DNA from 2 places in the Gordonia sesuvii genome. Region 1 is predicted to be linked to the other one. Evidence: predicted binding sites of a transcription regulator. Region 1 holds the regulator's gene; the other holds the start of a gene.
The links. Region 1 encodes HspR, which represses chaperone genes until heat shock. Its sites were predicted from a motif close to ANNTGAGTNNNNNNNACTCANNT; they were not measured.
Positions count from the first base shown of each region.

Region 2: a site for HspR is predicted at 2,864-2,886, ahead of clpB (ATP-dependent chaperone ClpB). Genes of this name have one in related genera too.

Region 1 covers NZ_JAZDUF010000008.1:34,915-53,655, forward strand. The annotation lists gene dnaK (molecular chaperone DnaK) at 1-751, shown strand, start outside; gene grpE (nucleotide exchange factor GrpE) at 748-1,389, shown strand; gene dnaJ (molecular chaperone DnaJ) at 1,581-2,786, shown strand; gene VZC37_RS21585 (heat shock protein transcriptional repressor HspR) at 2,783-3,181, shown strand; gene VZC37_RS21590 (DUF7159 family protein) at 3,341-4,447, shown strand; gene VZC37_RS21595 (FAD-binding oxidoreductase) at 4,464-5,615, opposite strand; gene VZC37_RS21600 (amidohydrolase family protein) at 5,759-6,886, shown strand; gene VZC37_RS21605 (serine/threonine-protein kinase) at 7,241-8,227, opposite strand; gene VZC37_RS21610 (dioxygenase family protein) at 8,316-9,269, opposite strand; gene VZC37_RS21615 (FAD-binding oxidoreductase) at 9,395-10,765, shown strand; gene VZC37_RS21620 (hypothetical protein) at 10,807-11,259, shown strand; gene VZC37_RS21625 (sensor histidine kinase) at 11,543-12,949, shown strand; gene VZC37_RS21630 (response regulator transcription factor) at 12,946-13,605, shown strand; gene VZC37_RS21635 (SLC13 family permease) at 13,602-15,149, shown strand; gene VZC37_RS21640 (glycerate kinase family protein) at 15,196-16,419, shown strand; gene VZC37_RS21645 (acyl-CoA dehydrogenase family protein) at 16,559-18,244, opposite strand; gene VZC37_RS21650 (TetR/AcrR family transcriptional regulator C-terminal domain-containing protein) at 18,365-18,741, opposite strand, start outside.
Region 2 covers NZ_JAZDUF010000008.1:230,972-243,464, forward strand. The annotation lists gene VZC37_RS22520 (methionine synthase) at 1-553, opposite strand, end outside; gene VZC37_RS22525 (putative oxygenase MesX) at 580-1,551, opposite strand; gene VZC37_RS22530 (LysR family transcriptional regulator) at 1,784-2,737, opposite strand; gene clpB (ATP-dependent chaperone ClpB) at 2,967-5,519, shown strand; gene VZC37_RS22540 (sulfotransferase family protein) at 5,620-6,876, opposite strand; gene VZC37_RS22545 (DUF1214 domain-containing protein) at 6,873-7,970, opposite strand; gene VZC37_RS22550 (hypothetical protein) at 7,967-9,130, opposite strand; gene VZC37_RS22555 (TetR/AcrR family transcriptional regulator) at 9,205-9,837, shown strand; gene VZC37_RS22560 (class I SAM-dependent methyltransferase) at 9,897-10,751, shown strand; gene VZC37_RS22565 (dihydroxyacetone kinase family protein) at 10,767-12,404, opposite strand; gene sigK (ECF RNA polymerase sigma factor SigK) at 12,415-12,493, opposite strand, start outside.

The DNA.
Region 1 (18,741 bases):
CCCGCTGAGCCTCGGTATCGAGACCAAGGGCGGCGTGATGCACAAGCTGATCGAGCGCAACACCACCATCCCGACCAAGCGGTCGGAGACCTACACCACCGCCGAGGACAACCAGCCGTCGGTGCAGATCCAGGTCTATCAGGGTGAGCGCGAGATCGCTTCGCACAACAAGCTGCTCGGCTCGTTCGAGCTCGGCGGCATCGCGCCGGCGCCGCAGGGTGTCCCGCAGATCGAGGTGACCTTCGACATCGACGCCAACGGCATCGTGCACGTCACCGCGAAGGACAAGGGCACCGGCAAGGAGAACTCCATCCGCATCCAGGAGGGCTCGGGCCTGAGCAAGGACGAGATCGACCGGATGATCAAGGACGCCGAGGCACACGCCGACGAGGACCGTCAGCGTCGTGAGGAGGCCGAGACCCGCAACCAGGCCGAGTCGCTGGTCAACCAGACCGAGAAGTTCCTCAAGGACAACGAGGACAAGGTTCCCGGCGAGGTCAAGGACAAGGTCAACGCGGCCATCTCCGAGGCGCAGGAAGCGCTGAAGGGCACCGACATCGCGGCCATCAAGTCCGCGGTGGAGAAGCTCTCGGCCGAGTCGCAGGAGATGGGTCAGGCGATCTACGCCGCATCGGCCGCCGAGTCGCCCAACGGCGACGCACCCGAGGGTGAGTCGGCCGGTGGCGACAACGACGTCGTCGACGCCGAGGTGGTCGACGAGCCGTCGAACACCAGCGGAGACAACAAGTGACCGCTGGGGAGCCGGAAGGCGTACGCGAGCAGGAACCGGTCACGGTGACCGATCGTCGCCGCATCGACCCGGAAACGGGTGAGGTGCGCGAGGATCCGGCCGCCGGGCCGGGCCCGGCCGACGCCGAACCGGACACCGAGGTGACCGCAAACGGTGCAGAAGCCGAACCGGAGATCCCCGACGTCGCCGACGAGCGGGTCGCCGAACTCACCGCCGATCTGCAACGGGAGCGCGCTCAGTTCGCCAACTTCCGGCGGCGTGCCGCCGAGGAGAAGCAGGGCTCGGTGACCTACGGCAAGCAGTTGCTCATCGACAAGCTGTTGCCGGTCCTCGACGATCTCGACCGTGCCCGCGAGCACGGCGACCTCGACGCGGGCCCGCTGCGCAGCGTCGCCGACAAACTGGCCGGTGCCCTGTCGGCCGAAGGGCTCACCAAGTTCGGTGAACCCGGCGACGTGTTCGACCCGGAACTGCACGAAGCCGTTCAGCACGAGGGTGACGGCGCGGAGCCGGTGATCGGCGCGGTGTACCGCACCGGGTATCGGCTCGGCGACAAGGTCATCCGTCACGCGATGGTCACGGTGACCGATCCGGTCGATGTAGCCGGCGATGCGGCCGAACAGACTGGTGCACAATAAGCACACTGGTCACTCCGCTCACCCCGCTCCCTGAGGAGCGAGGAGCGCTAGCGACGAGTGTCACGAAGGGGCGGACCCTTCGTGACGGACCTCCGCTAGCGCTCCGGCCCTCCTCAGGGATCGGGCGGGGCGACAACTGAACAGGGACAACTTCATCAAGACAACTGAGATACCGAAGGAGGTGACGTCTGATGGCTCCACAACGAGAGTGGCTCGAACGCGACTTCTATCAGGACCTCGGCGTTGCTTCTGACGCTTCTACCGAGGACATCCAGAAGGCCTATCGCAAGCTCGCCAACGAGCTGCACCCGGACAAGAACCCCGGCAACACCGAAGCCGAGGACCGCTTCAAGCGGGTGTCCGAGGCCAAGAGCGTGCTGTCGGACCCGGAGAAGCGCAAAGAATACGACGAGACCCGCGCCATGTTCGCCGGCGGACGATTCCGCGGCGGCGGCAACGGTTTCCCCGGTGGCTTCCCCGGCGGGGGCGGAACCCACTACACGTCCACCACGGGTGCCGACTTCAACATCGGTGACCTGTTCGGCGGAGGCGCCGGCGCCGGTGGCGGTGAATCCGCCGGCGGGTTCGGCGACCTTTTCGAGGGCCTGTTCAACCGCGGCACGCGGTCGTCGACGGCCACTCGCCCGAAGCGCGGCAACGACCTCGAGACCGAGACCACGCTGACCTTCAAGGACGCGGCGATGGGCACGACCGTGCCACTCCGCGTCACCAGCCCCGCACCGTGCACGACCTGTCACGGCAGCGGCGCCAAGCCCGGTACGAGCCCGCGGGTCTGCCCGAACTGCAACGGTTCCGGATTCGTCAGCCGCAACCAGGGGGCGTTCGGTTTCAGCGAACCGTGCCAGGACTGCCAGGGCACCGGATCGCGGATCGATGACCCGTGCACCGACTGCGACGGCAGCGGCGTCAAGGTGCGTGCCCGCACCATCAACGTCCGCATCCCCGCCGGCGTCGAAGACGGACAACGCATCCGGCTCGCCGGACAAGGCGAAGCCGGTCGACGCGGAGCACCGTCGGGCGACTTGTACGTCGTCGTGCACGTCACGCCGGACAAGGTGTTCAGCCGCAGCGGCAACGACCTCAAGGTGCAGCTTCCGGTCAGCATCTCCGAACTCGTGCTCGGCGCGACCGTGTCGGTCCCGACCCTCGACGGCAGCGTCGGGGTCAAGATCCCCGCCAACACCACCGACGGCCGCACCCTGCGTGTCCGCGGCCGCGGTGTCCCGAAGCGTTCGGGTGGCGCGGGTGACCTGCTGGTGACGGTCAAGGTCGCCGTCCCGCCGAAGCTCGACGAGGCCGCGGTCGAGGCCATGCGTCAGTACGCGGCCGCGGAGAAGGCAGCCGGATTCGATCCGCGCGCCGGGTGGGGGCGATGAGGATGGCCACCTACGACGACGACGCTGCCGCGACCTTCATGATCTCTGTCGCCGCGCAACTCGCCGGCATGCATGCGCAGACCCTGCGCACCTATGACCGGCTCGGCCTGGTCACCCCGCAACGCACCAGCGGCGGCGGCCGGCGCTACTCCGCCCGGGACGTCGAGGTGCTGCGCGAGATCCAGCGTCTCTCCCAGGAGGAGGGCGTCAACCTCGCCGGCATCAAGCGCATCATCGACCTGGAGAACCAGGTCGATGCGCTGCAACAACGGGTCCGCGAATTGCAGGCCGAGGTCGACAACGCGCCCGTGCGTCGCGGCGGCGAACTGGTCCCGGTGCCCCGCACCAGCGCGCTGGTGGTCTGGCAGCCGCGCCGCAAGCGCACCACCGACTGACTCCACGGTGCGGCCGCCGTGGCCGCCGCGTTCCGGCCGCACCTCCAGGTTCCGGCTTGGGAACAGTACTGCGGCCAGAAGCGGCAGGTGCGGCCAGAACCGGGAAAGCGACCCGCTACCCTGGCTCGGGACAACGTGGCGGGGAGACAGGACGGGGACATGGCCGAGACCAGGAGCGCCCAGATCGCGGGCGATTCGGACTCGGACGGCTCGGTTCTGGGGATCTCCGTCGTCGAGGATCAGGTCGCATCCGTCGTGCGCAGCGCCGACGGCGCCATCATCGCCAGCAACCTGGTGGAACTGCCCGATCCGTCGGCGCAGAGCGCCGAGAACGCCATCCATGAGCTCGTCGATTCGGTCCCCTACGAGATCGACCGGATCGGCGTCGCCTGCGCACGCCCTGCCACGCAGGGATATCTGCAGGCCAATCTGTCTCCCAGCACCGCGCGACCGGCCTGGTACGACAAGGTCGCGGTCACCGACATGCCCGCCGCCCTGGCCGAGGTCGCCCGGACCACCGCAGCGGGGCGCGGCATCATCGCGGTCGTCGACCTGGACCGTTCGGCGGTTCCCTCGCCGGGGTCATCGGTGGTCACGCTGGACTCGGCGACCGGGGAAGTCCTCGGCACCGCCGAGTTCGCCTCCGGTTCTCCCGGGCCCGTCACCGATCCTGCTCACGCGAGCGAGGTCGCGGATGCGGTGACCGCTGCACCCGGCGGGTCGTCGGTGACGTCGGTCGTGTGCACCGGTCCCGGTGCGGAGGTGCCCGGCGCGCCCGAGGCCCTCGAATACGCGTTGGCTCGCCCGGTCATCGTGGCCGATCAGCCCGCACTGGCCGCCGCCCTCGGCGCGGCGGTGCTCTCCCGACGCAGCCCCCGCGCAGCGGCAGGCGCCGCATCGAACCGCCGGTGGTGGATGATCGGTGCCGCCCTGGTCGCCGCGCTGGCGCTCGGTGCGATTGCGGCGTCCGCGGTCTTCGCCGGCGTCGACGCGGCCGAGGACGAGGCGGCACCCACGACGACGGTCACCGAGACGGCGCCTCCGTCGACGGTGACCCAAACCGCGGAACCGGTCACCGAGGTCCGCACCGACGTCGCGACCACCACGGTGACGCGGTCGGGGGAGGCGGTCACCCGCACGTCCACGGCCACCGAAACCGAGACGCAGACCGAGACCGAAACCGTGACGGAGGCCCCGACGGCGACGGTCACGGAGACGGTGACCACGACGGTCACGACCGCGGCGCCGGGCACCGGCGGTCCCTAGAGTCTCGAGCAGCAGCTCAGACGACGGGGTCGTGCTGGATGAGGCTGGCGCGGGCGCCCGCGATCAGCATCCGCCGACGCGTCACCTCGATCATCCGTGCCGATCCGGCGATGAGCACCTGATGGTCGTCCCACGGTCCGGCAGCGGCGGCGACCTCGTCGAGCGTGCCGATCCGGTGCTCGATTCCCAACGCCTCCGGTGTCGTCATCGCGGTGATCCACCACGGGTCCTCGGTCTGCTCGGAGACCGCCGTGATCCGCAGCCACGGGTTGGTCGTGGCGATCCGGCGCAGCACCGCGAGGTCGTACAGTTCCCCGGGATAGCGCATCCCATAGAAGATGTGCGTCGACGGGGTGTCTGCCCGCTTCGACATCTCGATCAGCAACGCCCGCAGCGGCGCCAGTCCGGTGCCGCCGGCGACCATCACGACCGGCCGGTCGTATTCGACGTGCAGGGTCCCGTGACCCTGCGCGAAGTACCAGGTGTCGCCGGCCCGGGTCTCGCCGACGATGGCGGTGCTGACCGCACCGCCCTGGACCGCTCGCACATGGAACTCGAGTTCGCCGCGCGGGTTGGGCGGGATCGCCGGTGACAGGTTCCGCCACGCCTTCGGTCGCTGAGGAACCTGCACCTCCAGGTATTGGCCGGGCGCGAACCGCATCGGCGATGTGGTGAGCAGCCGTATGACCGCGAGGTCGCGGGTGATCCGGAACTTCTCCACCACCTCGGCCGACCACAGCGCGGGATGCGGCGCGGTCTCGGCGGCGCCACGCATCACCCCGGTGGTCAGCATCATCGCCTGACTGACCGTCTGCGCGGTCTCGTCATCCCAGTAGTCGCCCAGGATGGACGCGAACTCGGCGATCAGCGCCTGATAGATGACGCCGTAGTGTTCCGGGCGCACGCCGTACTTGCGGTGATCGCGTCCGAGCTGCGCCAGGAACTCCACCAGTTCCCCATGCCCCTCCCGTTGGGGCACCACGTCGAGGACGTGGTCGATGACGCGGAAGAAGGCGTCGCGCTGACCGGACATGACCGCGGGAAAGAGCTCCCGCAGATCGGGATCGATGGAGAACATGCGGGTATAGATGTTCGACGCGAACCGATCCGGATCGCGACGGATCAACTCGCGAAGATGATGGAGGATGTGCCGTGAGTGGCTGGGCATGAGGCGGGTCACCTCCCCTGAAATGCGTACCGGTCCGTCCGTGAGCGGATCTCCCGCCCACGACAGCCTAGCGGTCGCTGGACGCCGACTTACGATCCATCAATCGATGTCGGGTTCGTCGTGACTGTGGCAATGTCGGTGAGGTGAGCTCGCTCGATGGTGTTGTTCCTGCCATAGTCGATGCCCACCTCCACCAGTGGAATCCGCGGACGACACCGTGGGCGGCGAATCGACTCTCCCGGCTGTACCGGTTCGTGCCGTCGTTCGGCGACCGGGTGTTCCCGATGGTCGTCTCGCAGGCCGACCGCGAGTACGTGCTGACCCCGAGCACCGTCGCGCGTGTCTACGAGCCGATGCAGTATCTCGCCGACACCTCACCTTTGTTCGACGGCGTCGGCACGCGGGTGGACACGGTCGTGCACATGGAATCGCACTGGCGGGGCGATGAGGCGGCGGGACGACTGGACACCCCGGCCGGTCGGTCGGCGGTGGAGGAGACCCGATATGTGACCGCGCTGCCGTTCGGCGAGGACTCGCTGCCACGACTCGGGGCGATCGTGGCCCACGCCGATCCGCGCGCCGAACGGTTCGGTGAGCTGCTCGACGAACATGCCGGGCTCACCGACCGTCTGCGCGGCATCCGCTGGATCACCACCCGCCACCCGGACCCGAAGATCCGCAACGGCGCCGATGCCGACGGCATCCTCGCGTCGCCTGCATTCCTGAAGGGATTCGCCGACGTGGCCGAACGCCGGTTGGTGTTCGACGCCTTCGTGTACTCGCATCAGCTGTACGACGTCGTGACGTTGGCGCGGGAGTATCCGGAGGTCACGATCGTCGTCGATCACATCGGGGCACCGGTGGGACTGTTCGGGCCCGTCGGGGCACGCACCGGTGCGACGGCCGGTGCACGCGCGGATATCCTGCGGCTGTGGCGCGAACGGATGTTCACGCTCGCCTCGTGCCCCAACGTGATGGTGAAGCTCTCCGGACTCGGCCTGCCGGTCCTCGGCTATGGCCGGGAACGCTGGGGCAACGTCGGGAGTCGTGCGACGCTCACCGAGATGATCGGTCCCCTCATCGACCACGCGTTCGCCAACTTCGGTCCGGATCGTCTGATCTTCGGTTCCAACTTCCCGATCGACAAGCCGAACGTCTCGTTCGACATGATCGTCGGCGCGTTGACCGACCTCATCGCGCCACGTGGGGGCGACTATGCGCTCGCGAATGTGTTCCGGGAGAATGCGTTGCGTGTGTACAGGATCGACTAGGTGCGCCCCTCCCGTTGATCGAGTAGCCCGGAGCGCGCCCCTCCCGCTGATCGAGTAGCCCGGAGCGCGCCCCTCCCGCTGATCGAGTAGCCCGGAGCGCTAGCGGAGGGTGTATCGAGATCTGGTGAGCTGCTGTGGGTCTCGATACGACCGCGGTTGGGGTGTTTCTCGAAGTTCGAGTGGTCCAGGCGCGCCCTCCCGTTGATCGAGTAGCCCGGAGCGCTAGCGGAGGGTGTATCGAGATCTCGTGAGCTGCTGTGGGTCTCGATACGGCCTCGGCTAGCGCCTCGGCCTACTCGACCAGCGAGACAAATCTCGACCGGCGGTTGGGGTGTTCGACCAGCGAAGCCTCGTCTACTCGACCAACGGCTTCGCCCGCCGCGACCACCACCGACGACGCTGAGGCGTCGGCACCGGCACATCGAGGAGCGCGCGCCGGACGATGTCGGTGAACTCCGCACACGTCGGATATCGGTCGGCGGGGTTCTTGGCGAGCGCCTTGGCGAACACCGAGTTCAACGCCGACGGCAGCCAGGGCTGCGTCTTGGTGAGACGGGGGATCGGGTCGTGCAGGTGGGCGTAGGTGATGGCGAACGCGGTGGCCCGCGGGAACGGGGGTTCGCCGGTGAGCAGCTCGAACAAACTGGCCGCCAAGGCGTACTGATCGGTGGCCGGTGAGATCCTGCTGGCGGTGAGCAATTCGGGCGCGGCGTAGGCGATCGATCCCTGCACGCGGCCGTTGCGAGCGAGTGGCCGCGCGTCATCGAGCAACTGCGCGATCCCGAAATCCGTCAGCACCGCGCGCGTCGGCGTCGAAGCCGTGGACACGATGATGTTGGCGGGCTTCACATCTCGGTGGAGCACCTCGCAGCTGTGCGCGTAGTCGAGAGCGTCGGCGATCTGTCGTCCGATCTCCACGGTGGCGGCGACCTCGGCCTGCGTCGGGTGCGGTCCCACCAGTTCGTTGGCCGACATCCCGGCCACATACTCCATCGTCATCCACAGAACCGTTGCGGGCGTGCGGTTGTCGACCCCGAGCTCGTCGATGTCCAGTTCACCGCGCGCGTGCATGTGGACGATGTTGGGGTGATCGAGCAGGGAGGCGATCGAGAACTCCCGCTCGAAACGCTCACGAATGCGTTGCTGATCGCTGGATCGGGTGTGGAGCACCTTGAGCGCGAGCGGTTCCGGATGCGATGCGGTGTGGACGCGGTACACCTCGGCGCTGCTGCCGCTTCCCAGGAAGGCATCGATGGTGTGGTCGGCCACCACGTCACCGGCGGCGAACACCACATCGGTGTCGTCTCGGGTGCGCCGATCGGCGCGGTGCGGCGTGGTCATCGTGTCGACCGCTACTCGTCGACGATCTGCGCTTGGGAATCACTCACCCGGACCATTGTGCCGGGTCACGGGGCAGATCGCCGCAGCATCACCCGGGTGGCGGTGGTCCGCCCGGCCCGCCCGATCCACCGGGTCCTCCGGGTCCGCCCGGTCCGCCGGGCCCGCCACCCCCGGCGGGCGGCGCGCCCATGCTCGCCTGGTTGTCCTCCCGCGCGGCCACGCCGATGGTGATCGAGATGTCCATGCCGTCGTTGGGTGTGCCCTCGACGGTGGCCAGCTCCGCATCCCAGCCGTCGCCGAAGACGTTGTCGGACGCCAGCGTCACGTCCGACATGTTGGATACGCTCTGTGCGTACCCGCTGTCGTGGTCGAACACCGCGGTGCATGCGTCCTCGGGGAGGGCGATCTGCGAGGTGAGCCGGGCGTCGGAGCCGGCGACGGCCTGCTCCAGGGAGTCGAAGACCTCGAAGTGGATGTGTGGCCAGCGACCCGCGTAGCAGGCGGGGAAGATCGTGGTGAACCGCACGACCCCCTCGGCGTCGGCGACCTGCACACCGCGCAGATAGTTCTGGTCGGCGACGTCGTCGCTGTACATCGAGTAGTTGCCGTCGCGGTCGCAATGCCACACGTAGACGGCCATGCCCTCGCCGGGCGAGCAGTCGGCGACCAGGTCCTGCATCGTGATCGTCAGGGTTGCGGGCACGCCCTCGGCGGTGCCGGAGGCGTCGCCGAAACTCGACCGGATGTCGCTGCGGACGATCCCGGATGCGATCAGCACGTTGGGACCGTTGGAGCCGTCGCCGGGGTAGGGGCCGGCGGTCTCGCCGGGAGCCGCCGGAGCACAACCCGCGGCGGTGCCCGAGGTGCCGGACCCGGCCGCCGACGACGTCGACGACTCACCGGACGTGGATGTGCCGTTGCCGCAGGCCGCCGCGGTCGTCGCGACGGCGCCGGTCGCGAACAGCATCAGGGCACGTCGGCGACTGAGATTTCGCAGGTCGAACCGCAATCCGCGGTCGTGGTCATGTGTTTCGGGCTGCATGTCGTCAACGTACAAAGCGGACCTTGCGCTCGTCCCGGGAAAGCGCTGTGCAGTCGCTGTGAACGGTCCTTCCGCATCACCGGCAGCCGGCCGTTCCGTTCGCCCTTGCCGCCTACAGTGAGGACATGACCGACGTCATCAGTCCCGATTCGCTCAGCACCGAACTGCCCGACGGGATGGTGGTGACCGACCCGGACATCCTCGGCGGGTATCGGCAGGATCGCGCGTTCGACCCGGATGCCGGTACCCCGTTGGCACTGGTGCGGCCGACGACCACGGCTGAGGTTCAGACCGTGGTGCGCTGGTGCGCCCACCACCGGGTGCCGCTGGTCACTCGGGGTGCGGGCACGAGCCTGTCGGGCGGGTCGACCGCCGTCGACGGTGCGCTGGTGCTGTCGACGGAGAAGATGCGCGGCCTCGTCATCGATACCGCGACACGAACCGCGGTGGTACAGCCGGGACTGTTCAACGCCGAGGTGAAGGCGGCGGCCGCGGCCCATGGCCTCTGGTATCCGCCGGACCCGTCGTCATTCGAGATCTGCTCGATCGGCGGCAACGTCGCCACCAACGCGGGCGGGCTGTGTTGCGTGAAATACGGCGTCACCACCGACTACGTGCTCGGCCTCGAAGTGGTACTGGCCGACGGCCGCGCGATGCGCCTCGGCGGCAAACAACTCAAGGACTCGGCCGGACTGCCGCTGACCAAGCTGTTCGTCGGCAGCGAAGGGGTGCTCGGCATCGTCACCGAGGTCACTCTGCGGCTGCTGCCACCCCAGGCTCCGGCGTGCACGGTCGTCGGCAGTTTCGCCTCGGTGCACCAGGCGAGTGAGGCGGTCCTGGCGATCACCGCCCAGATCCGCCCGGCGATGCTGGAGTTCATGGATTCGGTGTCCATCAACGCCGTCGAGGACATGCTGCGGATGGGCCTCGACCGGCAGGCCGGCGCGCTGCTGGTGGCGCAATCGGATGCACCCGGCCCGGCCGGCGCCGCCGAGGTCGAGATCATCGAGCGCGCGTTCGCCGAGCACGGCGCCGCCGAGGTGTTCGCCACCGACGACCCGCAGGAGGGGGAGGCCTTCACCGCCGCGCGACGAGCGGCCATCCCGGCGGTCGAGAAGCTGGGCTCACTGTTGCTCGAAGACGTGGGTGTCCCGTTGCCGCAGCTGCCGGCACTGATCGACGGCGTCGCGGCGATCGCCGCCGAGCGTCGGGTGATGATCTCGGTGATCGCACATGCCGGGGACGGCAACACCCATCCGCTGATCGTGTTCGATCCCGCCGACACCGACGAACACGACCGGGCGCAGCTGGCGTTCGGGGAGATCATGGACCTCGCCATCTCGCTCGGCGGCACCATCACCGGCGAACACGGGGTGGGTCGACTGAAGAAGGGCTGGCTGCCGAACCAGGTCGGCGACGACGTCATGGACCTCACCGCGACCATCAAGAACGCCCTCGACCCGCACGGACTGCTCAACCCGGGAGTGATCCTCTGAGCTGGGAAAACGGTAGATGAAAAAAGCTTCATCTTCCCCTCATGAACGAATCACGCACGCCGTTCATGGTTGGGATCATGAACATCACCCGCCCGCTCGTCGCACTCGTCGTGATCGGTGCGGCCGCTGTCGCCGTGGTCGCCGGCTTTGTCCTGACACGGTCACCCGGACCCGACCTCGATCCCTCGCCGGTGGTGGTCAGCGTGCCGCCTGAACCCACCAGCAGTACTCCCGCCGCGCCCCCGGTTCCGCAGGCGCCCCCGGCGCCACGCGTCGACGGCCGCGATGACGACGACCGAACCGACGACTGGGGAGATGACGACTGGGGAGACGACGACTGGGACGATCGCCCCGCGCCTCAGAATCCCGCCCCCCAGAATCCGGCGCCCCAGAATCCCGCCCCTCCGATGGACGACTTCGACGACGACATCGATGACGACCTGGACGACGGCACCGACGACTTCGACGATGATGATGCCGGCGACGATGACTGATCCGACTCCCACCGAACGTTTCCCGCAGCCGACCGAACACACTCGGCCGCTGGCGTGGAGCGACGTGGAGTCATCCGCGACACCCGCCGGAGAGACGGCAGCGGCCGGCGGGCAACGGTCACCGGAGCCACCGCTGAGCGAACCCGGTCTCCCGGAACCCGCACCGCTGCACGGACCGGACTTCTCGTCGGAGCCGTCGACACACACAGCCGAGGCGGGCGCCCGTCGTCGATTCCGCACAGGTGCGGCGTTGCCGGCACGCTGGCGGATCGCCGCGTGGATCATGCTCACCACGTTCGTCGTGCTGGTCGTGGTCACGCTGACCGCGCGCAACCTGCTGCTCCGCGACGCGGACGTCCGCGCGAACGGTGATGTCACTCAAGAGGTCGACGAGTTCCGTACCTTCGCCGCCGAAGGCGTCGACCCCACCACCTCGCAACCGTTCACCTCCGTGACGCGGATGCTCGAGGTGTACATGGCCCGGCAATCACCGGTCCCCGGTGAGGTGATGGCCGGCGTCGTCGGCGATCAGGTGATCCAGGGGCCGGGGGAGCCCGGACCGTTGTTCACCGATCCCACGCTGTTGGCCACGATCACCGGCGCAGCGGCATCGGGTGGGGTGATGGACACCTCCGCCGGACCGATGCGTTGGGGCCGGGTCCAGATCGACAACGTCCAAGGTGGCAGCGGAATCTTCGTCGTGGCGGTGTTCACCGACCAGGCACGCGAACTGGTCGATCGCACCATGCGCACGATCGCATTCGTCGGCCTGGGCGGCCTGGTCCTGACCACGGGCATCGCCTACTTCGTCGCCGGACGCATCCTGGCACCTGTGCGCACGGTGCGTCGAGTGGCTGCCGATATCGGCGAGAACGACCTGACTGCTCGCGTCCCGGTGGTCGGCCGCGATGATGTGGCCGCGCTTGCGGCGACATTCAACGAGATGCTCGACCGCATCGAGCAGGCGTACATGACGCAGCGTCAGTTCGTCGACGACGCCGGACACGAACTGCGGACACCGATCACGATCGTGCGGGGACACCTCGAACTGCTGTCCGACGACCCCGAGGAGCGACGCGCCACGCTCGCCCTCGTGGACAGCGAGCTGGTCCGGATGGGCCGCATCGTCAGTGATCTGCTGATGCTGGCCAAGGCCGAGCAACCCGACTTCGTCGTCGCGCGGACCGTCGATGCGGCGGGACTCGTCCTCGACATCGAGTCGAAGGTGCAGACGATCGGCGACCGTCGTTGGCTTCTCATGGAAGTCGCCGAAGGCAGCTGCCGGGTCGATCCGGAACGGATCACCCAGGCCATGGTGCAGCTCGCGGCGAATGCGGTGTCGCACACCGAGGACGACTCCACGATCCGACTCGGGTCACGGTTCGTCGGCGAGGGTGAGCGGCGACGGTTCTCGATCTGGATCACCGACGAGGGACCCGGTGTCCGACAGGAGGACGCCGCGGCGATCTTCGAGCGGTTCCAGCGCGGTGCCGACCGCACCGGCAGCGCCAACCGATCCGGGGCGGGACTGGGACTGGCGATCGTCCGGGCCATCGCCGACGCCCACCACGGTTCGGCCTGGGTGCGCAGCGTACCCGGAGAGGGAGCGACCTTCGGTCTCGATCTACCGTCGCCGGATCCTCAGACCCTGTACGTCACAACGACGCCTGGACCCGAGGTGAACCGATGAGCCGCATACTGATCGCCGAGGACGACCACCACATCGCGTCCTTCGTGGGCAAGGGTCTGCGTGCTGCCGGGTACTCCGTCGAGCACGTCGCCGACGGAGACACGGCACTCATGATGGCGCGCGACGGATCGTTCGACATGGTCATCCTCGACATCGGATTGCCCGGCATGGACGGATTCACTGTCCTCCGCCAGATGCGCGGCGAAGGCGTCGCCACCCCGGTGGTGGTGCTGACCGCCCGTGACAGCGTGACCGACACAGTCGCCGGTCTCGAGGGCGGTGCCAACGACTACATGACCAAGCCGTTCCAGTTCGCCGAACTACTGGCGCGGGTGCGTCTACGTCTCGTCGCGGACACCGGTGCAGGGTCCGAATCCGCACTGTCCCTGGGAGATCTACGTCTGGACCTGCGTTCCCGCCGGGCCCATGTGGGTGACTCGGCCGTCGACCTCACCGCACGCGAGTTCGCGTTGCTCGAGGTGTTTCTCCGTCACCCCGACCAGGTCCTGTCGCGTGAACAGATCCTCGGACACGTGTGGGGTTACGACTTCGACCCGGCATCCAACGTGGTCGACGTGTACGTCCGCGCACTTCGCGCCAAGATCGGGACACAGCGCCTCGAGACCGTCCGCGGCATGGGGTACCGGCTGCGATGACCATCACCGAGTACTCGACATCTCCGCCGAGAGCACAGTCGCACCGTCCGAGAACGCTGCGCCGGCAACCGATACCGGACCCCGCACCGCGTCGCCGCCCCACGATCTCCGCACACGGCGTCCGTGCCGGCCTGGGTGCGGCCGTCGCCGTCGTCCTGGCCGGATATGTACTCGGTGCGGGATGGCGTGGCGACCTGGACATCGACGCGGTCGTCACCTTGCTGGTGTTCGTCGTCGCGGTGTGGATGTGGATCTTCGCGCCCGTCGACGACACCTCCATCGCCCTGGGTGCGGCGCTCGCACTCGTCGTGGTCGGTGCCGTCGACACCGAGACCTTCACCGAGACACTCGGTTCCGAACTCATCTGGTTGATGGTGGGTGCGTTCGTCATCGCCGCCGCGATCACGGCATCCGGGCTGTCGGCGCGACTGTCGGCACGTGTCCTGACGTGGGCGCGAACGCCCCGCCACCTGGTTCACCTCGTCACTTTCGCGCTGCTGATCACCACGTTCGCGATCCCGTCGACGTCGGGGCGTGCGGCCATCGCACTTCCGGTGTTCCTCGCCCTAGCCAAGGTCCTACGCGACCGGGCGCGTCTGGTGTTGTGTCTCGCACTGGTTTTCCCCGCGGTGATCCTGTTCTCCGCCATCGGTTCTCTCCTGGGCGCGGGTGCGCACCTCATCACCAGCCAGATCCTCGACACCACCGTTGGTTCCGGCATCGACTATCTGACCTGGGCGATGCTCGGACTGCCGCTCGCGATCCTCTGGTCGCATCTGGCCGCCGAAGTGGCGCTGTGGATCTTCACCGACCATGCCGAAAGAGCGACGCCGCTCCGCATCACACGCGAGGCGGTCGGGGCGATCACCGCCGCACCGATCCATGGGCCGTTCTCGACGCCGCAGCGTCGTCTGCTGTGGATTCTCGGCGTCGTGATCGCGTTGTGGTGCACGGAATCCGTCCACGGTCTCTCTCCGGCGATCGTTGCCATGCTCGGCGCGTTGGTGGCGACGGCACCGGCGGTCGGGGCGACGACCATGCCGGCGGCGGTCAAGACCATCCCGTGGACCCTGCTGCTGTTCATGGCCGCCACCATCGCGCTCGGTGTCGCCCTGTCGGAAACCGTTGCAGCGCAATGGCTCGCCGATCAGGCATTCGGGTCGATCCGAGATCAGGGCCCGGCCGGTGCCATCTCCTTCGTGGTCGTCGTGGTGGTGATCTCGCTCGCCGCCCACCTGGTGATGCAGTCGCGGTCGGCCCGGTCCGCGGTCCTGGTGCCCATCGTGGTGGCGACCGCTCCGCTGGTCGGCGTCGACCCGGCAGCGGCAGCGTTCATCTCCACTGCCGCAGCAGGTTTCTGCATCACCCTCACCAGTTCGGCCAAGCCCGTCGCGATGTTCGCCGCCTCGGAGACCGTCCCCGGCTATGACAGCCGCCACCTGCTCAGCCTCACCGCCGTGTTGGCGCCGATCTCGCTCGGACTGCTCCTCGCATTCGCTTTCTGGGTGTGGCCGGCGCTCGGTCTGCCCCTGCTCGCTTCCTGATCTGCCGACAGTGTCATCGCTCGTCCCGTCACCCCTTGGAGGAACCATGCCTATTTCCGTACCGCAGCGTATTCTGGTGGCGCCCAGCGGCTTCAAGGAGAGTCTCGACGCCGACTCGGTGGCGTCGGCGATCTGCGCCGGCATCCGACGTACCCTGCCCGGCGTGCGGATCGACGTCGCCCCGATCGCCGACGGTGGTGAGGGGACCGCACGCATCCTCGCCGATGCCGCCGGCGGCCGTCTCCACGAGCGGACGGTGACCGGGCCGACCGGACTGCCGGTGCGCGCGCAGTGGGCCGAGATCGGCCCGCGTGACTCGCGGACCGCGGTGGTCGAGATGGCCTCGGCGGCCGGCCTGTCTCTGGTGCCGCGGGATCAGCGAGATCCCGGCGCCACCACGACCTACGGGGTGGGCGAACTGATCGTTGCTGCGCTGGACGCCGGGGTGTCGAGAATCCTCGTCGGGTGCGGCGACTCCGGCACATGTGACGGGGGAGCCGGGGCGCTGCAGGCGCTGGGCGCGCGGATTCTCGACGCCGACGGGCGGGAGATCGGAACGGGTGGTTACGAACTCGCCTTCGCTAGAGGATTGGACACCTCCGGCATCCACCCACGCCTCGCCGAGGTGGAGGTGGTGTTGGCCTGCAACCCGCACAACGTGCTCACCGGCCCGCAGGGCGTCGCCCGGGTGTTCGGGCCGCAGAAAGGCGCATCCCCGGAACAGGTGCAGGAACTGTCGGATGCGCTGGACAACTGGGCGGCGGTCCTCGAATGCCACGCGGACGCACCGGGCGCCGATCTGCGCACCGGAATGGGAACCGGAGTATCAGGTGGTCTGGGCGCAGGTCTGGCCGGCGGCATCGGTGCAGTCCTGCGCTCGCGGTTCGACGCGCTGCTGGACTCCGGGCTGTCGGGAATCGACCTCGACCGGCGAATCCGGAAGGCGGACCTGGTGATCACCGCCGAGGGCTCCATCGACTTCCAGACCCCGCACGGCAAGGTGCCTGCCGAGGTCGCCCGCCGCGCGCAGCGTCACGGTGTTCCCGTGCTGGCGTTGGCCGGATCGCTCGGCGAAGGGGCGCCGTCGGTGCACGACGTCGGGATCGCGGCGATCGCGGCGATCATCGCGGTACCGATGCCGCTGTCCGAAGCGGTCGCCAACGGCGCCGAACTGCTGGCCGATGCGGCCGAGCGCACCATGCGGATGATCCTGCTCGGGGGCGCGGTCTCGGCGCGCAGTGGCCACAAGCGGCGCAAGAAGGCGTCCTGAGCGTCGCCCCTGGTCCCTGAGGTGCGACCCTTCGTGACGATCCTCCGCTAGCGCTCCGGATCTCCTCAGGGATCGGGTGGTGGTGCCGGTCCCTGAGGAGCCTCGCGAGGTACGAGCGATGCGTCACGAAGGGCGAACCCTAGTGTCGCTCGAGGATTGCTGCGAGATCGGCACTGTCCGGCAGGGCCCCGTATTCGAATGCGCGATCGTCGCCGAGTCGCGCGGCGATGAATGCATCCGACACCGCCGACGGCGAGTACCGCACCAGCAGTGACGCTTCCAAGGCCAACGCCATCGACTCGACGACGCCGCGCGCCCGACGCTGCGCCGATCCGGCATCCATTCGGGCGAGCTCCCCCAGTTGATCGCGCAGCCGCTCGAGGTGCAGATCGAGGGTGCGGTTCGTACCCAGTGCCTTGACGATCTCGGCGTCGAACGCGGCAATGGACTCCGGTTCGCGGGTCATCGCACGCAGCACATCGAGCGCGATCACGTTCCCGGAACCTTCCCACACCGCCATCACGGGTTGTTCGCGGTAGCGCATCGCGAGCGGGAAGGCCTCGGTGTACCCGTTGCCGCCCAGGCACTCCAGTGCCTCGTAGGCGTGGTGGGGTCCGCGCTTGCAGATCCAGTACTTGGCGACCGCGGTGGCGAGCCGCCGGAACGCCTTCTCCTGGTCGGTGGCGTCCTCGTCGTGGGCGCGGGCCAGCCGCATCGCGGTGACGGTGGCGGCCTCGGATTCCAGTGCGAGGTCGGCGAGTACGGCGGTCATCGCGGGCTGGTCGGCCAGGGTCGCCCCGAATGCGGCGCGATGACGTGCGTGCCAGACGGCCTCCGCGACGGACTGCCGCATCCCGGCGGCGCTGCCGAGTACGCAGTCGAGGCGGGTCTGCGCGACCATCTCGATGATGGTGCGCACGCCCCGGCCGGGTTCGCCGACCATGGTCGCGACGGTGCCGTCGAGTTCGATCTCCGACGACGCGTTGGACTTGTTGCCCAGCTTGTCCTTCAGGCGTTGGATTCGGAAGACGTTGCGGGTTCCGTCGGGCAGGACGCGCGGCAACAGGAAGCACGAGAGTCCTTCACCGCCTGGGCCTTGCGCCTGCGCGAGGACCAGGAACGCGTCCGACATCGGTGCCGAGCAGAACCACTTGTGGCCGGTCAGCAGATAGTCGGTGCCGGGCCCGCCGCGGCCGACCGGTTTCGCCACCGTGGTGTTGGCGCGGACGTCGGAACCGCCCTGCTTCTCGGTCATCGACATCCCGAAGATCGCCGACTCCTTGGTGGCGGACAGATCAGGGAAGTAGCTGCGGGACAACGCCTTCGGAACCCACTGGGCCGCGACATCGGGCTGAAGTTCCAGCGACGGGATCACGGCGTGGGTCATCGAGACCGGGCAGGCGTGGCCCGGCTCGATCTGACCGAACAGCATGAACCCGGCCGCACGGGCGACATGCGATCCGGGTTGCGGATCGGCCCAACAGCGAGTGTGCGATCCGTGCGCCACCGACGCCTCGATGATCCGGTGATACGACGGGTGATACTCGACCTCATCGATACGGTTGCCCCACCGGTCGTGCGTGTGCAGGACCGGGGTGATGGTGTTGGCGAGGTGCGCGTCGTGCTGGAACTGTGCGCTGCCGACGAGCGCACCGATCTCCGTCAGCTCGTCCTCGGCCCAGCCGGCGTCGTGGCGTCGGATGGCCTCGACGAGAACGGTGTTCAGCTTGAACTCGTTGATGTCGACGCGAGGTGCGGACTGGTTGAGGACGGTGTGGGTGAGATGAGGTTGGGGATGTGTGGTGGTCTCGCTGACGTGCGTCATGGGTTTACCTTTCGGAAGCCTTCCCGCTGGTCGATCTCGATACGGGCCCTCGCAAGCTCGGCCCCTACTCGATCCAAGGAGTAGGTCGCGAACGAACTGAGTGACCGTATCGAGACCCCGTCAGATCGCATGCTGCAGCACCTGTTCCGGGATCTGCAGGTTCGTGAAGACGACGGCGACAGCCTCCTCGAGCGAGTAGCCGAGCTGCTCTCCCGCGGCGGCCTGCTGGATGACGAGGCCGAAGATGGCTGACCAGAACGCTTTTGCTTCGACGTCGATGGACGCGCGCAACTGCCAGCCGGTGCGCACCAAGGTGCGCATGAGGGCGTCCTGGCCACGCTCGTGCAGGACGCTCAGCGTCTCGCTGATCTGCGGTCGCAGATCGGTCCGCCGCGACGCCATCGACATGGCGGTCGTGAACAGTTCGACGTTGCGAGCCTCGGGACCGAGGAGTGTGGAGATGAGGGCGGTGGTGTAGTCGCCGACGGTTGTCGCGA
Region 2 (12,493 bases), 190 kb from region 1:
ACACGTTGAACGCGGGCTCGTCGAACTGGATGATGTCGACGCCGGCGGCCTCCAAGTCCTTCGCCTCTTGATTCAGGATGGTCGCGAACTCCCACGCCAGCTTTTCGCGACTCTGATAGTGGGCGTCGTAGAGCGTGTCGATCATCGTCATCGGCCCGGGCAGGGCCCATTTGATCGGCTGGTCGGTCGCTGCCCGAAGATGAGCCGCATCCGCTGCGAACACCGGCTTTTCGCGAGTCACCGCGCGGACTACCGTCGGGACGCTCGCGTCGTAACGGTCACGGATTCGTACGGTCTCGCGCCGGTCGAAGTCGACGCCGTCGAGGTGCTCGATGAACGTGGTCACGAAGTGCTGACGCGTCTGTTCACCATCGCTGATGATGTCGAGCCCGGCACGAGACTGCTCGTGGGCCGCGAGCGCCTGGGCATCGAGCTTTCCGTCACGCAGTTCGTCGTCGTGCAACTTCCACGGCGACCAGAGCTTCTCGGGCTCCGAAAGCCACACGGGCTTGGGCAGGCTGCCGACGATCGTGGTGGGAAGAAGTGTGTTCATCTCTCGTACCTCAAGGTCTCGCGTGGTCAGGCCGATTGCTTTGTGGCCCAACGCTCCAGGACATCGCCGTAGGGCTCCATGAGACTCACCTCGGTGAACTTTCCCTGCGTGGTCGCGAGCTGAGTGCGCTCGACACGGTCGTAGGTCACCTGCGGAAGGGAGTAGTTGCCGTAGTCGAGACTCGGCCGGTACACCTCCGACGCCGCAGTGTTTGCGTTGTAGATCTCGGGACGGTAGATCTTCTGGAACGTCTCCATTGTCGCGACCGTGCCTGCGAGGGCGACGAACGAATAGTCGTTGAGCAGATCGCCGCGGTGGTAGAACGCCAACGGCGCCACGGAACCCGGAGGCATGAAGTAGCGAACCGTCAGCCCCATCTTTCCGAAGTACTCATCGGTGAGCGACAGTGCGTCTGCCACATACTCCACCCCGAGGATCGGGTGGTGATTCGTGAGCCGGGTGTAGGTCCGCGACGTCGAGACGCTGATGCAGATGACCGGCAGCTGCGGGAACCGTTCGCGATACTCGTCCGATTCGAGGAAGCGCTGGAAAACCTGCCCGTGCAGATCGCCGAAGTCGCTGGGGATTCCCGTCGCCTTGTGCCCCGGAAGCCGGACGCTGAAATCGTAATCGCGGATGTAGGAGGAGAAGTTGTTTCCGACGATCCCCTCGGTGCGCGCGCCTGTGGTGGTGTCGAGGATGTCGACGTCGAGGACTTCGATCACCGGAAAGGTGGCGTCGTCCCCGACCGACGTGAGGTGCAGGTCCACGGAGACGATGTCGAGTTCGAGCTGGTAGCGGTCACCACCCGGATTGTCCCAATGGAGCAGCTCGTTGACGCGGGTGTTCATCATCGTCACCGCATTGCGTAGGTTCTGCCGGCGATCCTCGCCGCGCGCGAGATTCGCGAAGTTCGTCGTGCCGCGCGAGGTGGTCGACGGGGTGTAGTCCTCGTCGAAGCGTGTCGTGCCAATGCTGAACGCACATTCGTTCGTCATACGGATCAGTTGTCCTAATCGATTGCGCTGAGTGAAGCGACGGACGGGTCACGCTCGGTTCACTGTGTCGGTTTCGGTAACACTTCGCGCCGCGGTCGCGGTGCTCGAGATCCGTTGTGTCGGTCCCAAAGACGGCCGGGAACCAGCGATCCGAAGTGGTGTGGGGACCAGTGTAGGGACGAAAGTTACCATAGCCTAATTGGTACTTTCGATCGCCTGATATAGGTACTGGCTATGTCAGTAGGTCGACGCCGAACTCCGCGACGACGTCGCGCATCTCCGCCACGAATCGCTGAGCCTGGGCGGTCAACGAGACTGAGGCATGACCGATCCAACCGATCTCGATGCGCTCGTCCACGTCGAGCCGAACAGCGACGATCGATGGATCCAGATCGTCGGAAATGATCCCGGTCGAGATCGTGTAGCCGCCGAGGCCGATCATCAGGTTGAAGATGGTTGCTCGATCGCTCACGCGGATTTCTTGCTTCGATGAACGGGTGGAGAGAATCTCTTCGGCGAGGTAGAACGAGTTGTTCACACCCTGGTCGAACGTGAGCCGGGGCAATTCTTCGAGATCCTTCAGCGTCACACTCGCTTGTCCTGCAAGGGGGTTCGTGCGGGCGATGAAGATGTGCGGTGACGCGAAGAACAGCGGCGTGAAGACCAGTCCGGCTTCGCGGATCAGCTTGTTGATCACCCTTGCGTTGAACTCGTTGCGATACAGCACGCCGATCTCACTTCGCAGCGTGCGGACATCCTCGATGATGTCCCACGTGCGGGTCTCGCGAAGACTGAACGCATACTCGGCGGCTTGCGACGCCTTCACCATGCGCGCGAAGGCGTCGACGACGAAGGAGTAGTGCTGAGTCGATACGGCCAGAAGCCGGCGCGAGGGGCCGCGCCCGAGATACTTCTGTTCCAGAAGTTCTGATTGCTCGACGACCTGGCGTGCGTAGCCGAGGAACTCCGCCCCGTCGTCGGTGAGCGTTACTCCCCGGGTCGAACGAACGAAGAGCGTTCGTCCCAGCCGACTTTCGAGGTCCTTGAGCGCCGCGGACATGGTCGGTTGAGCCACATAGAGCACGTCTGCCGCGGCGCTGATCGATCCTTCCGCTGCCACCTCCACGAAGTAGCGCAACTGCTGGAGGGTGATTCCACGCAGTGCTCCCGCGGTCTGCCGTTCCATGTCAAGAGACTATCGAGGCCTCTGCGGGTATCCCGGCTCGCAGCACTTCCCGACCGCGGCTGACCATCAAACGTCGGGCGGCTCCACATCCTCCAGTACCGTGATGTACATCACACTCTACCTGGAACTTGAGCGGAATACGCTCAACTCTGGATGCGCTGAACAAACCGTGGGCTCATACTTGAGCCATATGGACTAAAGAGTGTTACAGAGAGAAAGGTACACGCGAGTGGACAGCTTCAACCCGACCACCAAGACACAGCAAGCGCTGAGCGCTGCTGTGCAGGCGGCGGCCTCTGCAGGCAATTCCGACGTGCGCCCGGCTCACATCCTGGTGGCCCTGCTCGACCAGTCCGACGGCATCGCCGCACCGCTGCTCAAGGCGGTCGGGGTGGACCCGTCGACGGTGCGCTCGCAGGCCCAGGCCCTGGTGGACCGGGCCCCGACGGTGGCCAGTGCGAGTGCGCAGCCGCAGCTCTCCCGCGAGTCGATCGCGGCCATCAGTGCTGCTCAGCAGCTCGCCGGCGAACTCAGCGACGAGTACGTGTCGACCGAACACATCCTCGTGGGCCTGGCGACCGGCGACTCCGACACCGCCAAGCTGCTGGCCAACGCCGGTGCGACCCCGCAGGCCCTGCGCGACGCGTTCGTCGCCGTGCGCGGCAACTCCCGGGTCACCACCGAGGACCCGGAATCCACGTATCAGGCCCTCGAGAAGTACTCGACCGACCTGACCGCGGCTGCCCGCGAGGGCAAGCTCGATCCGGTCATCGGGCGCGACACCGAGATCCGCCGCGTGGTGCAGGTGCTGAGCCGCCGCACCAAGAACAACCCGGTGCTCATCGGTGAGCCCGGCGTCGGCAAGACGGCCATCGTCGAAGGCCTGGCTCAGCGCATCATCGCCGGCGACGTCCCCGAGTCGCTGCGGAACAAGACGGTCATCTCCCTCGACCTCGGTTCGATGGTGGCCGGCGCGAAGTACCGCGGCGAGTTCGAGGAGCGCCTCAAGGCCGTGCTCGACGAGATCAAGGGATCGGCCGGACAGGTCATCACCTTCATCGACGAACTGCACACCATCGTCGGTGCCGGCGCGACCGGCGAATCCGCGATGGACGCCGGCAACATGATCAAGCCGATGCTCGCCCGCGGCGAGCTGCGGCTGGTCGGCGCGACCACGCTCGAGGAGTACCGAAAGTACATCGAGAAGGACGCCGCCCTCGAGCGCCGCTTCCAGCAGGTCTACGTCGGCGAGCCGTCGGTGGAGGACACCATCGGCATCCTGCGTGGACTCAAGGATCGTTATGAGGTGCACCACGGCGTGCGCATCACCGACTCCGCGCTCGTGTCGGCGGCTACGCTGTCCGATCGCTACATCACCTCACGCTTCCTGCCGGACAAGGCCATCGACCTCGTCGACGAGGCCGCATCGCGATTGCGGATGGAGATCGACTCGCGGCCCGTCGAGATCGACGAGGTCGAGCGGATCGTCCGCCGGCTCGAGGTCGAGGAGGTCGCCCTGGAGAAGGAGACCGACGCGGCGTCGAAGGAACGGCTGGAGAAGCTGCGCGGCGAGTTGGCCGACCAGAAGGAGAAGCTGAACGAGCTGTCGGCGCGGTGGCAGTCGGAGAAGACCGCCATCGATGCGGTGCGTGACCTCAAGGAAGAACTGGAACGTCTTCGCGGAGAGGCCGATCGGGCCGAACGCGAGAGCGATCTCGGGCGGGCCGCCGAACTGCGCTACGGAAAGATCCCCGGCCTGGAGAAGGACCTCGCCGCGGCGCTCGAGAAGACCGGCACCGACCCCGGCCAGGACGTCATGCTCCAAGAGGAAGTCGGACCCGACGATGTGGCGCAGGTCGTCTCGTCGTGGACCGGTATCCCCGCGGGCCGCATGCTGGAAGGCGAGACCGCCAAGCTGCTGCGGATGGAAGACGAACTCGGACACCGGGTCATCGGCCAGAAGGACGCGGTGACCGCGGTATCCGACGCAGTTCGTCGCGCCCGCGCCGGTGTCGCCGACCCGAACCGGCCGCTCGGTTCGTTCATGTTCCTCGGTCCCACCGGTGTCGGTAAGACCGAGCTGGCCAAGGCACTCGCCGAGTTCCTGTTCGACGACGAACGCGCGATGGTTCGCATCGACATGAGCGAGTACGGCGAGAAGCACAGCGTCGCACGCCTCGTCGGCGCTCCTCCCGGCTACGTCGGCTACGAGTCCGGCGGCCAGCTGACCGAGGCGGTGCGGCGTCGTCCCTACGCGGTGGTGCTGTTCGACGAGGTCGAGAAGGCGCACCCGGACGTGTTCGACGTGCTGCTGCAGGTGCTCGACGAAGGTCGTCTCACCGACGGCCAGGGCCGCACGGTCGACTTCCGCAACACCATCCTCATCCTGACGTCCAACCTGGGTGCCGGCGGCGACAAGGATCAGGTGATGACCGCGGTGCGGGTGGCGTTCAAGCCGGAGTTCATCAACCGGCTCGATGACGTCATTGTGTTCGACGCCCTGAGCCCGGAAGAGTTGGTGTCCATCGTCGACATCCAGCTCGCCCAGCTCGGAAAGCGCCTGGCGCAGCGTCGCCTGGAACTCGAGGTGACGCCGAAGGCGAAGGAATGGCTGGCCGAGCGTGGTTTCGATCCGCTCTACGGCGCCCGTCCGCTGCGGCGGCTGGTGCAGCAGGCGATCGGCGATCAGCTCGCGAAGTCGTTGCTGGCCGGTGACATCCACGATGGCGACATCGTCCCGGTGAACGTCAGCGCCGACGGAGACACGTTGGTGCTCGGCTGAACTGACTGAGATCGGCTCCGTCAGGTGGGTCCGAGGGAGTATTCCCCTCGGTGCCCTCTGACGGAGCCGATTGTCGTCACCGGGGTGTCCGAGGCGGTCGTCAGCTACTGCGGCCCGCCCGCAGTCGGGAATCGTCATAGAATCGCATCCGTTCTCGCACCTCGTCGGGCCGGATGCCGAAATGTTCTGGTGCGTAATGGTGTCGTCCCTTGGCTCCGCGCGGTTGGGCGGCGTGGTGCGCCTCGAGCATCGCCAGCACGTCCGGTGCCTCGAGGTCGGCGGCGGCGTAGATGTCTCGGACAGCGGCGGATGTGTCGGCGACCAGATCCCGATAGTCAATGTCCACGCACGTGACCGTCTGCGCTGCAACAGAATTGCGGAACTCAAGTGCACGCCGAAACCAGAGCTCGGTCTGCTCGATCTGAAAGCGACCGACATCGGAACCGTCGACCTCGTCGCTGTAAGTCGAGCGGTAGGTGGCGAACAGACTTGCGCCCGAAGAGACGGTCTCGACGATGTCGCGGTGTAGGTGCACGATCACCGCACCCGGGTACGTAGCTGCCAGTGCCGACAGTTCCGCGGTGTGGGCCGGTGCCTTGAGCACCCAACGGCGCCGAGACCCGTCGTCGAGCATCTGCAACATCCGCCGGTGCCCTGCGTACTCACCCCGAAAATCCTCACCGGCCAGCCACGCCGCGTACGAATCGAGGCGGGTGGTGGAGCTGAACGCCCAGTTGCGCATCGAGATTCCCATGCCGAGTACGCATTCCTCGGGCAACCGTGCCCCGGAATCATGGACCGCCGCCATCGTCGGGTTCAGTCTGTGCAGCAATGCGTGGCCGCCGCTGCTCGCCTCGATCCGGTGTTCGCGTTCATCTGGATCGAGTGCGGCCATCCGCCACGGCGCGTACAGCTCGGACGGCAACGGAGCCCGCAGGCGCGGGTCGCGCGCCAACAGGCGAAATAGAAAGGTGGTGCCGGTCCTCCAACCGCCCACGATGACGATCGGCGGCGTGACCGCTCTGTCCTCGACACCGGGATGCGAATGCAGGAACTCGGCTGTCGCCGCCCGAGCCCGTAGCTTGGCGACCGCGGTGTCCTGCGCAGTGCGTGCGCCCAGCGCGTTGAGACGACCATCCTCGGCCGCAGATGCGAGGTACTGCTCGACACCCGACTGCCAGAGTGTCGGATCTCCCAGCGCGGCATGACCATACTTCCCGGCCGCGCGTTCGACGACGAGGTCGACCGCCTCGAGACCGAGCCGATAGCGGTCCGGGTGGTCCCGGCGGTCGGCGTCCGCGGCGGCGTAGATCGCCGCAGCGTCGAGTGATCGCGGCGGCGGCGTCCAGCCGCTCATTGGTCGGTCTCCAGTTCATCGAGCCGAACGCGACGAACGCGCGGCAGGGCTGGGGTCTCGGTGGGCGCCAGGAAACGCATGACGACGATCCCGAATGATCTGCCCTCCGTGTCAATCCAGTCACCTGCGGCGGACGCCGGGGGCCGGGCGGACAGGGTGAAGCGATAGCGTCCGTCGGTCACCGTCGCGGTGCGACCGGTGTAGGAGACCCGACGACTGCGGTAGTCGAGCGAGTTCAGAAACCGGCTGTACGCGAGGATGTTCCAGTAGCGACATGCGACGAGGTCGCCCTCGACGACGAGGGCCTCGCCGTCCTCCAGTTGCCAACCGCCCCGCAGATAGTGGATGTCGGGTTCGGTGAAGACCGAGCCTCCGGCCATCTCCGACCAGTGCCGGATCTCGTTCGGTGGGTCCTGATCGCTCGCCGCGGAGGTGGTGAAGATCCGCGGCAAGAACTGCGTGGCCGCACCCATTCGCCCGAGTTGCGCCGCGAAGCGACCGGGGTCAGGCGGTGCAGTCGGCCCCGGATCATCGAGAGGCTCGATCGTGCACTCACCGAGTCGATCGGCATCGACGTCCTCGTGAAAGAACCGCACCCAGAGGACGGTGGTCCGATCGCTCAAGGTGAGCCAGTCGCCCTGCGGGGGCGCCGTTCCGCCGAGAGTCACCTCGAAGTTTCCTGCGGCGTCGAAGGATATGACGTCACTGTCGAGGCGTGCGGTCGCTTCCGCGTCGAGGCCCTGGGTTCGTGCGTAGGTGGTGACGGACACGAAGACGGCGTCACCGCGGTTGCCGCGAATCCGGTAGCGCCGATCGGCGCGTATGTCGGCGACCCAGTATCGGAAGTCGGGGTTGTCCATCAGGAACTTCTGCCGCCAGCCGTTGAAGGGCACCAATTCCGGCCGTTCTCGGTCGATCTCGAACCTGCCGAGCTGGTTGGCGACGCCGCGCAGCAGCGCGCGATAGCCATCGGCCTGTTCGGCAGGATCGAGACCGGCCGTGTCGGTGGCCATCTGTTCTCCGGCGGTGCGCAACGATTCGACGAAATCGTCCCACGCAGCGACTTCCGGACGGTCTGGTGCTGCGCCGGTCATGCCATCGACACCCGGTCGTCGTGCCGATAACGCGGGCTGACGTCGTCGATGAGTACGCCGGGTCGGGCACTGCACACCGCCGGGATGGCATCCAGGACAGCGCGGACCGAGGCATTGGTGATCGGGTTGGTGTGTCCGCTGTGCGGGCCGAACTCGAGTTGTGCCCGCATCTCGGCCGGCTCCCCGCTGACGATGAGCGTGTAGGAGATGCTGCCGGAGAATCCGTCGAATGGCAGGTGATCACCCCGATAGATGAGTTCGGGTGCCAGATACCAGCATTCCTCGTTGGTGAAGAAGTGGTGGTCGTCGAGGAATCCGCGATGGATGAGGTGTAGGGCCGCGGCCGTTCCTTCTCGGATCTCGGTGGACCCGATGGTCGCATCCCGTGTTGCGGGCAAACCTCGCAACGAGGTCTCCACCCGGACCCGGTCGCTACTCACGCCGTAGAGTGCGTGCGCGACATTGCCGGTGAGGTCTCCGTAGTAGAGGTCGCCGCCGCGCGCGACCGGGGACTCGGCACTCAACGTGTCGAGGTCCGCTCCGAAGCCGAGACCATGCAATCCGCCCCACATCGCCCCGGCGCTGCTGAAGTCCACGGCCTCCACCGATCGCACATGCGAGACCGACGACATCCCCGCCGCCATCGTCATGGCTAGTCGTTCGACGATGAACGTCGGATGCACTCCGGTTCCGTGCAAGGTGGCGCCACCGGTATGGCATGCCTGCAGCAGCTCCTCCGGTGAGCGGCGAAAAGCGCTGAGCCAATTGGGCATCGACACATTGTGATAGGCGGCGGTGGACACCACGTTCTTTCCCGATTCCAACAGCGCGATGACGTCGTCATCAAGCCCCTTGAGAACGGCTGCCGGCGCGGGGGTCACCACGACGCAGTCGAGATCGAGCGCCAGGAACTCGTCGCGGTCGCTGGTGGCGTACACCCCGATGGGATCGATCTTGGCGAGCTCTCCGACGTCGCGGCCGTGCTTGGCGTCCCGGCGCACCTTCGCGCCGACGACCTCGAAGGTCGGGTCCGCGACCGCTGCGCGGATCACCGCGCCACCGACCTCGCCCGGGCCCCATACGCCGATCCGCAGCGGCCTCCCGTAGCCGGGTTGTCGAACTCCGCCCGCTGTAGCACTGGGTGTTTCGTTGACCGACATCGATCCCGCGCCTCCCTCGCACATTTGGGAAGCAGGTGCTTCCCAAATGTGAATCTGAACCTATACTGGTTCGCATGTCAAGGCCCTATCGCAAACTCCCGCCGCAGATCCGCGCGGCCGACCGTAGGGCGAAATTGATCAGCGCTGGTGTCGAACTCGTCGGCACACAGGGTGTTTCGGCGATGACGATGCGTGCGGTGTGCCGCGAGGCGGGCCTGAGTCAGAAGTTCTTCTACGAGAGTTTCGCGGACACGGATGCCTTGTTGCACGAGGTGTACAACGGGACTCTTCGTCGGGTTCGTGATCTGGTCGACGAAGCAGCGACCGGAGGCGAGGGCGACTGGGTCAGGCGACGAGCCGGGGTCGACGCCGCGGCTCGACTTGTTGCGGAGGACCCGCGCGTCTGCCGGATCCTGTTCGTCGAGCCGGTCGCGGATGTGCGTCTTCGCCGTTACGTGCGTCGATCGATCCTTGCGCTGATCTCCGCCGACTCCGACCGCTCTGCGGTTGAGAACGGTGTGACCGTGGCGTCGAAGTTGCGGTACGCCACGCTCTTCGGCTCGTTGATCTCACTGTTCATCGAGTGGTCGGAAGGGAACCTCGGGACCGATCGCGCCGTGTTCGTCGACCATGTGATGGCGCAGCTCGAGAGGTTGCCGGGTGCCGGCCACGTGGTCGTCGCGGACGAACCCGTGCGGCAGGTGTAGAGACCTAAACGGAAACGTGGCAGGTCGATAAACGCATGTGCGCGGCTACCCTCGAGCTCATGGTGAACGAATGCATGCAGGAGACGTGGGCAACCTCCGGTCGCGGCTGGGTCGAGAACGAGACCATGTTCGACCAGGTGTTCACGCCGTTCACCCATGCGCTGCTCGGCGCGGCCGCCATCGAGCCCGGCGACCGAGTCCTCGATGTCGGGTGTGGCTCGGGGACGCTGCTCGAGCACGCGACAAGACTCGGGGCCACCGCAGTCGGTGTCGACATCTCCGAGGCGATGGTCGCGGCGGCGCAACGCCGGGTCCCCGGCGCGACGGTGCGGCTTGCGGACGCGCAGACCGCGGATCTGACCCCGGATTCCGGCCAGGCCTTCAATCGGGTCGTCTCCCGCTTCGGAGTCATGTTCTTCGAGGACCCTTCGGCGGCGTTCGCGAACATCCGGCGGTCTATCGCCGCCGGCGGGCGCCTGACATTCGTGTGTTGGCGGTCCGACGACGATCCGCTCATGTTCACCCTCGGCACGAGCGTATTGACCGACCGGTTAGGCGGATCCGGTGCTGTTGCCGATCCGGCCGCACCCGGACCTCTGGCCTTCGCCGACGCCGACAGGGTGCGAGAAATCCTCACCGACGCGGGCTGGGACGACATCGGAATCGAACCGGTCGACGGCATGTGCGACTACGGCATCGACGGCAGCGACGGAGTCGAGGAACGTCTCGCGATGGTCCTGTCCACCACCACCGGGCAGCGGGCGCGTGCCGCGTTGGAACCATCTCTCGGGCTCGACGGCTGGGCTGCACTGGTCGACGACGTCCGCGCCGAGATCCGCCGCCACACCGTCGACGGTGTCGTGAAGTTCATCGGACGCACATGGCTGGTGACCGCGGGCAACCCATCGACCTGACGCCGGCTGAAGCGGTCAGCCGGCGTGGTCGGCGGCCGCCCGATACAACCACGACGTGACCAGTGCGCCCGGATCGACCACCCCGCGGGCATTCTCGCCGACATAGCTGGCCCGCCCCTTGGACGCCGTTGTGTCGCGGGTGGATTCGGCGCCGTCCTCGGCGGCCTCGGCCACCTCGCCGAGCGACTTGTCCTCCGAAAGGGCCGCGGCGGCTGGTGCCAAGGCGTCGACCATCGTGTTGTCGCCGACTTCGGCCCCACCGAGATCCTTGATTTCCGCGAGCGCGGACGACGTCCCCTCACGAAGCGCTACGCCCACATCGTCGGAATCGGCGAACGCGGAGGCGAGTTGGCGGAACAGTACCCCGAACACGGCTCCGGACGTGCCGCCTGCACGAACCAGGAACGACGTGCTGATGGCGGTCAGCACGTCCGCGTCCGACCCGCGCAGCGGGAGCTCGTAGTGGCCGAGCGCGGCGGTCATGTTGGCACCGAAGTCGCCGTCACCGGCCTGCTGGTCGAGCGCGGTCAGGTCGTCGATGGAGTCCCGAACGCGACCCACGAACTCCGAGAGCCACACCGATTCCGCACCCTCCGCGGCGGAGTCATGTGGTTCGGCGAAAGCGATGTCGGACACCGACACCGGTCCGCGACCGACCCTTGACGGCCATGCGGGCGCATCGGTCGGCGCGTCGAACAACCGCAGGATCTCGTCGTCGACGCGGACGAGGGTGAGCGAGAAGCCGGTCATGTCCAGGGCCGTGACGAATGTGCCGACCATCGACCGCTCGACGACGACATCGCGTCGACCCAAGGCGGCGGCCACCTCACCGAACACCAGCGACAACTCGAGCGGATGCGCGGCGCCGAGCCCGTTGACGAGGCAGATCACCCGATCGCCGCCGGTGAGCCCGAGCGAGTCCACGATGCGGTCCAGCATGCGCGTGACGAGCTCACGCGCACCGACCTGATCGGTCCGGTCCTCACCCGCCTCACCGTGGATGCCGACACCGAACTCCATCTGACCCGGTTCGAGGTCGAACGTCGGGCCGTCGGCGCCCGGAATCGTGCAGGCCCGGTAGGCGACAGCGAAACTGCGTGCGCTCGCCACCGTACGGCGCCCCAGATCGGCCACCGCCGCGAGGTCAGAACCCTCGGCAGCAGCTGCGCCGCAGATCTTTTCCACGATGATGGTCGCGCCGGTCCCGCGCCGTCCGGGGCCCGATTCCGACTCGGTCGCGACGTCGTCGTCGACGAGCACATGGTCGGTGGCCACCTCGTCGCGGAGCAGGTGCCGGGCGATCCGGAAGTTCATGACGTCGCCGGTGTAGTTCTTCACCACGTGCAGCACACCTTTGCCGCGGTCGGCCCAGCGCGTGGCCCCGGCCACCTGTAGCGCGTTGGGGGAGGTGAACACCAACCCGGGGCACGCGGCGTCGAGCATGCCGGCGCCGATCAGCCCGGCGTGCATCGGCTCGTGACCCGACCCGCCGCCGGAGACCAGCGTCACCCGGGATGAGTCATCGGCATCGTTGCGGTGCAGGAATCCGGGATCGGGTTGCCAGCCGATCGACGGGTTGGCCGCGACGAAACCGCGCAGAGACTCGGTGAGGAAGGTGCCGGGGGAGTTGAGGACGTAGTTGCGAGGGGTCACCCCTCCCACCCTAGGCAGCCCGTCCCGGTTCCAGGTGTGCGCGCAGACGACGCATGCCGTCGCGGATCCGGGACTTCACGGTCGGCAGG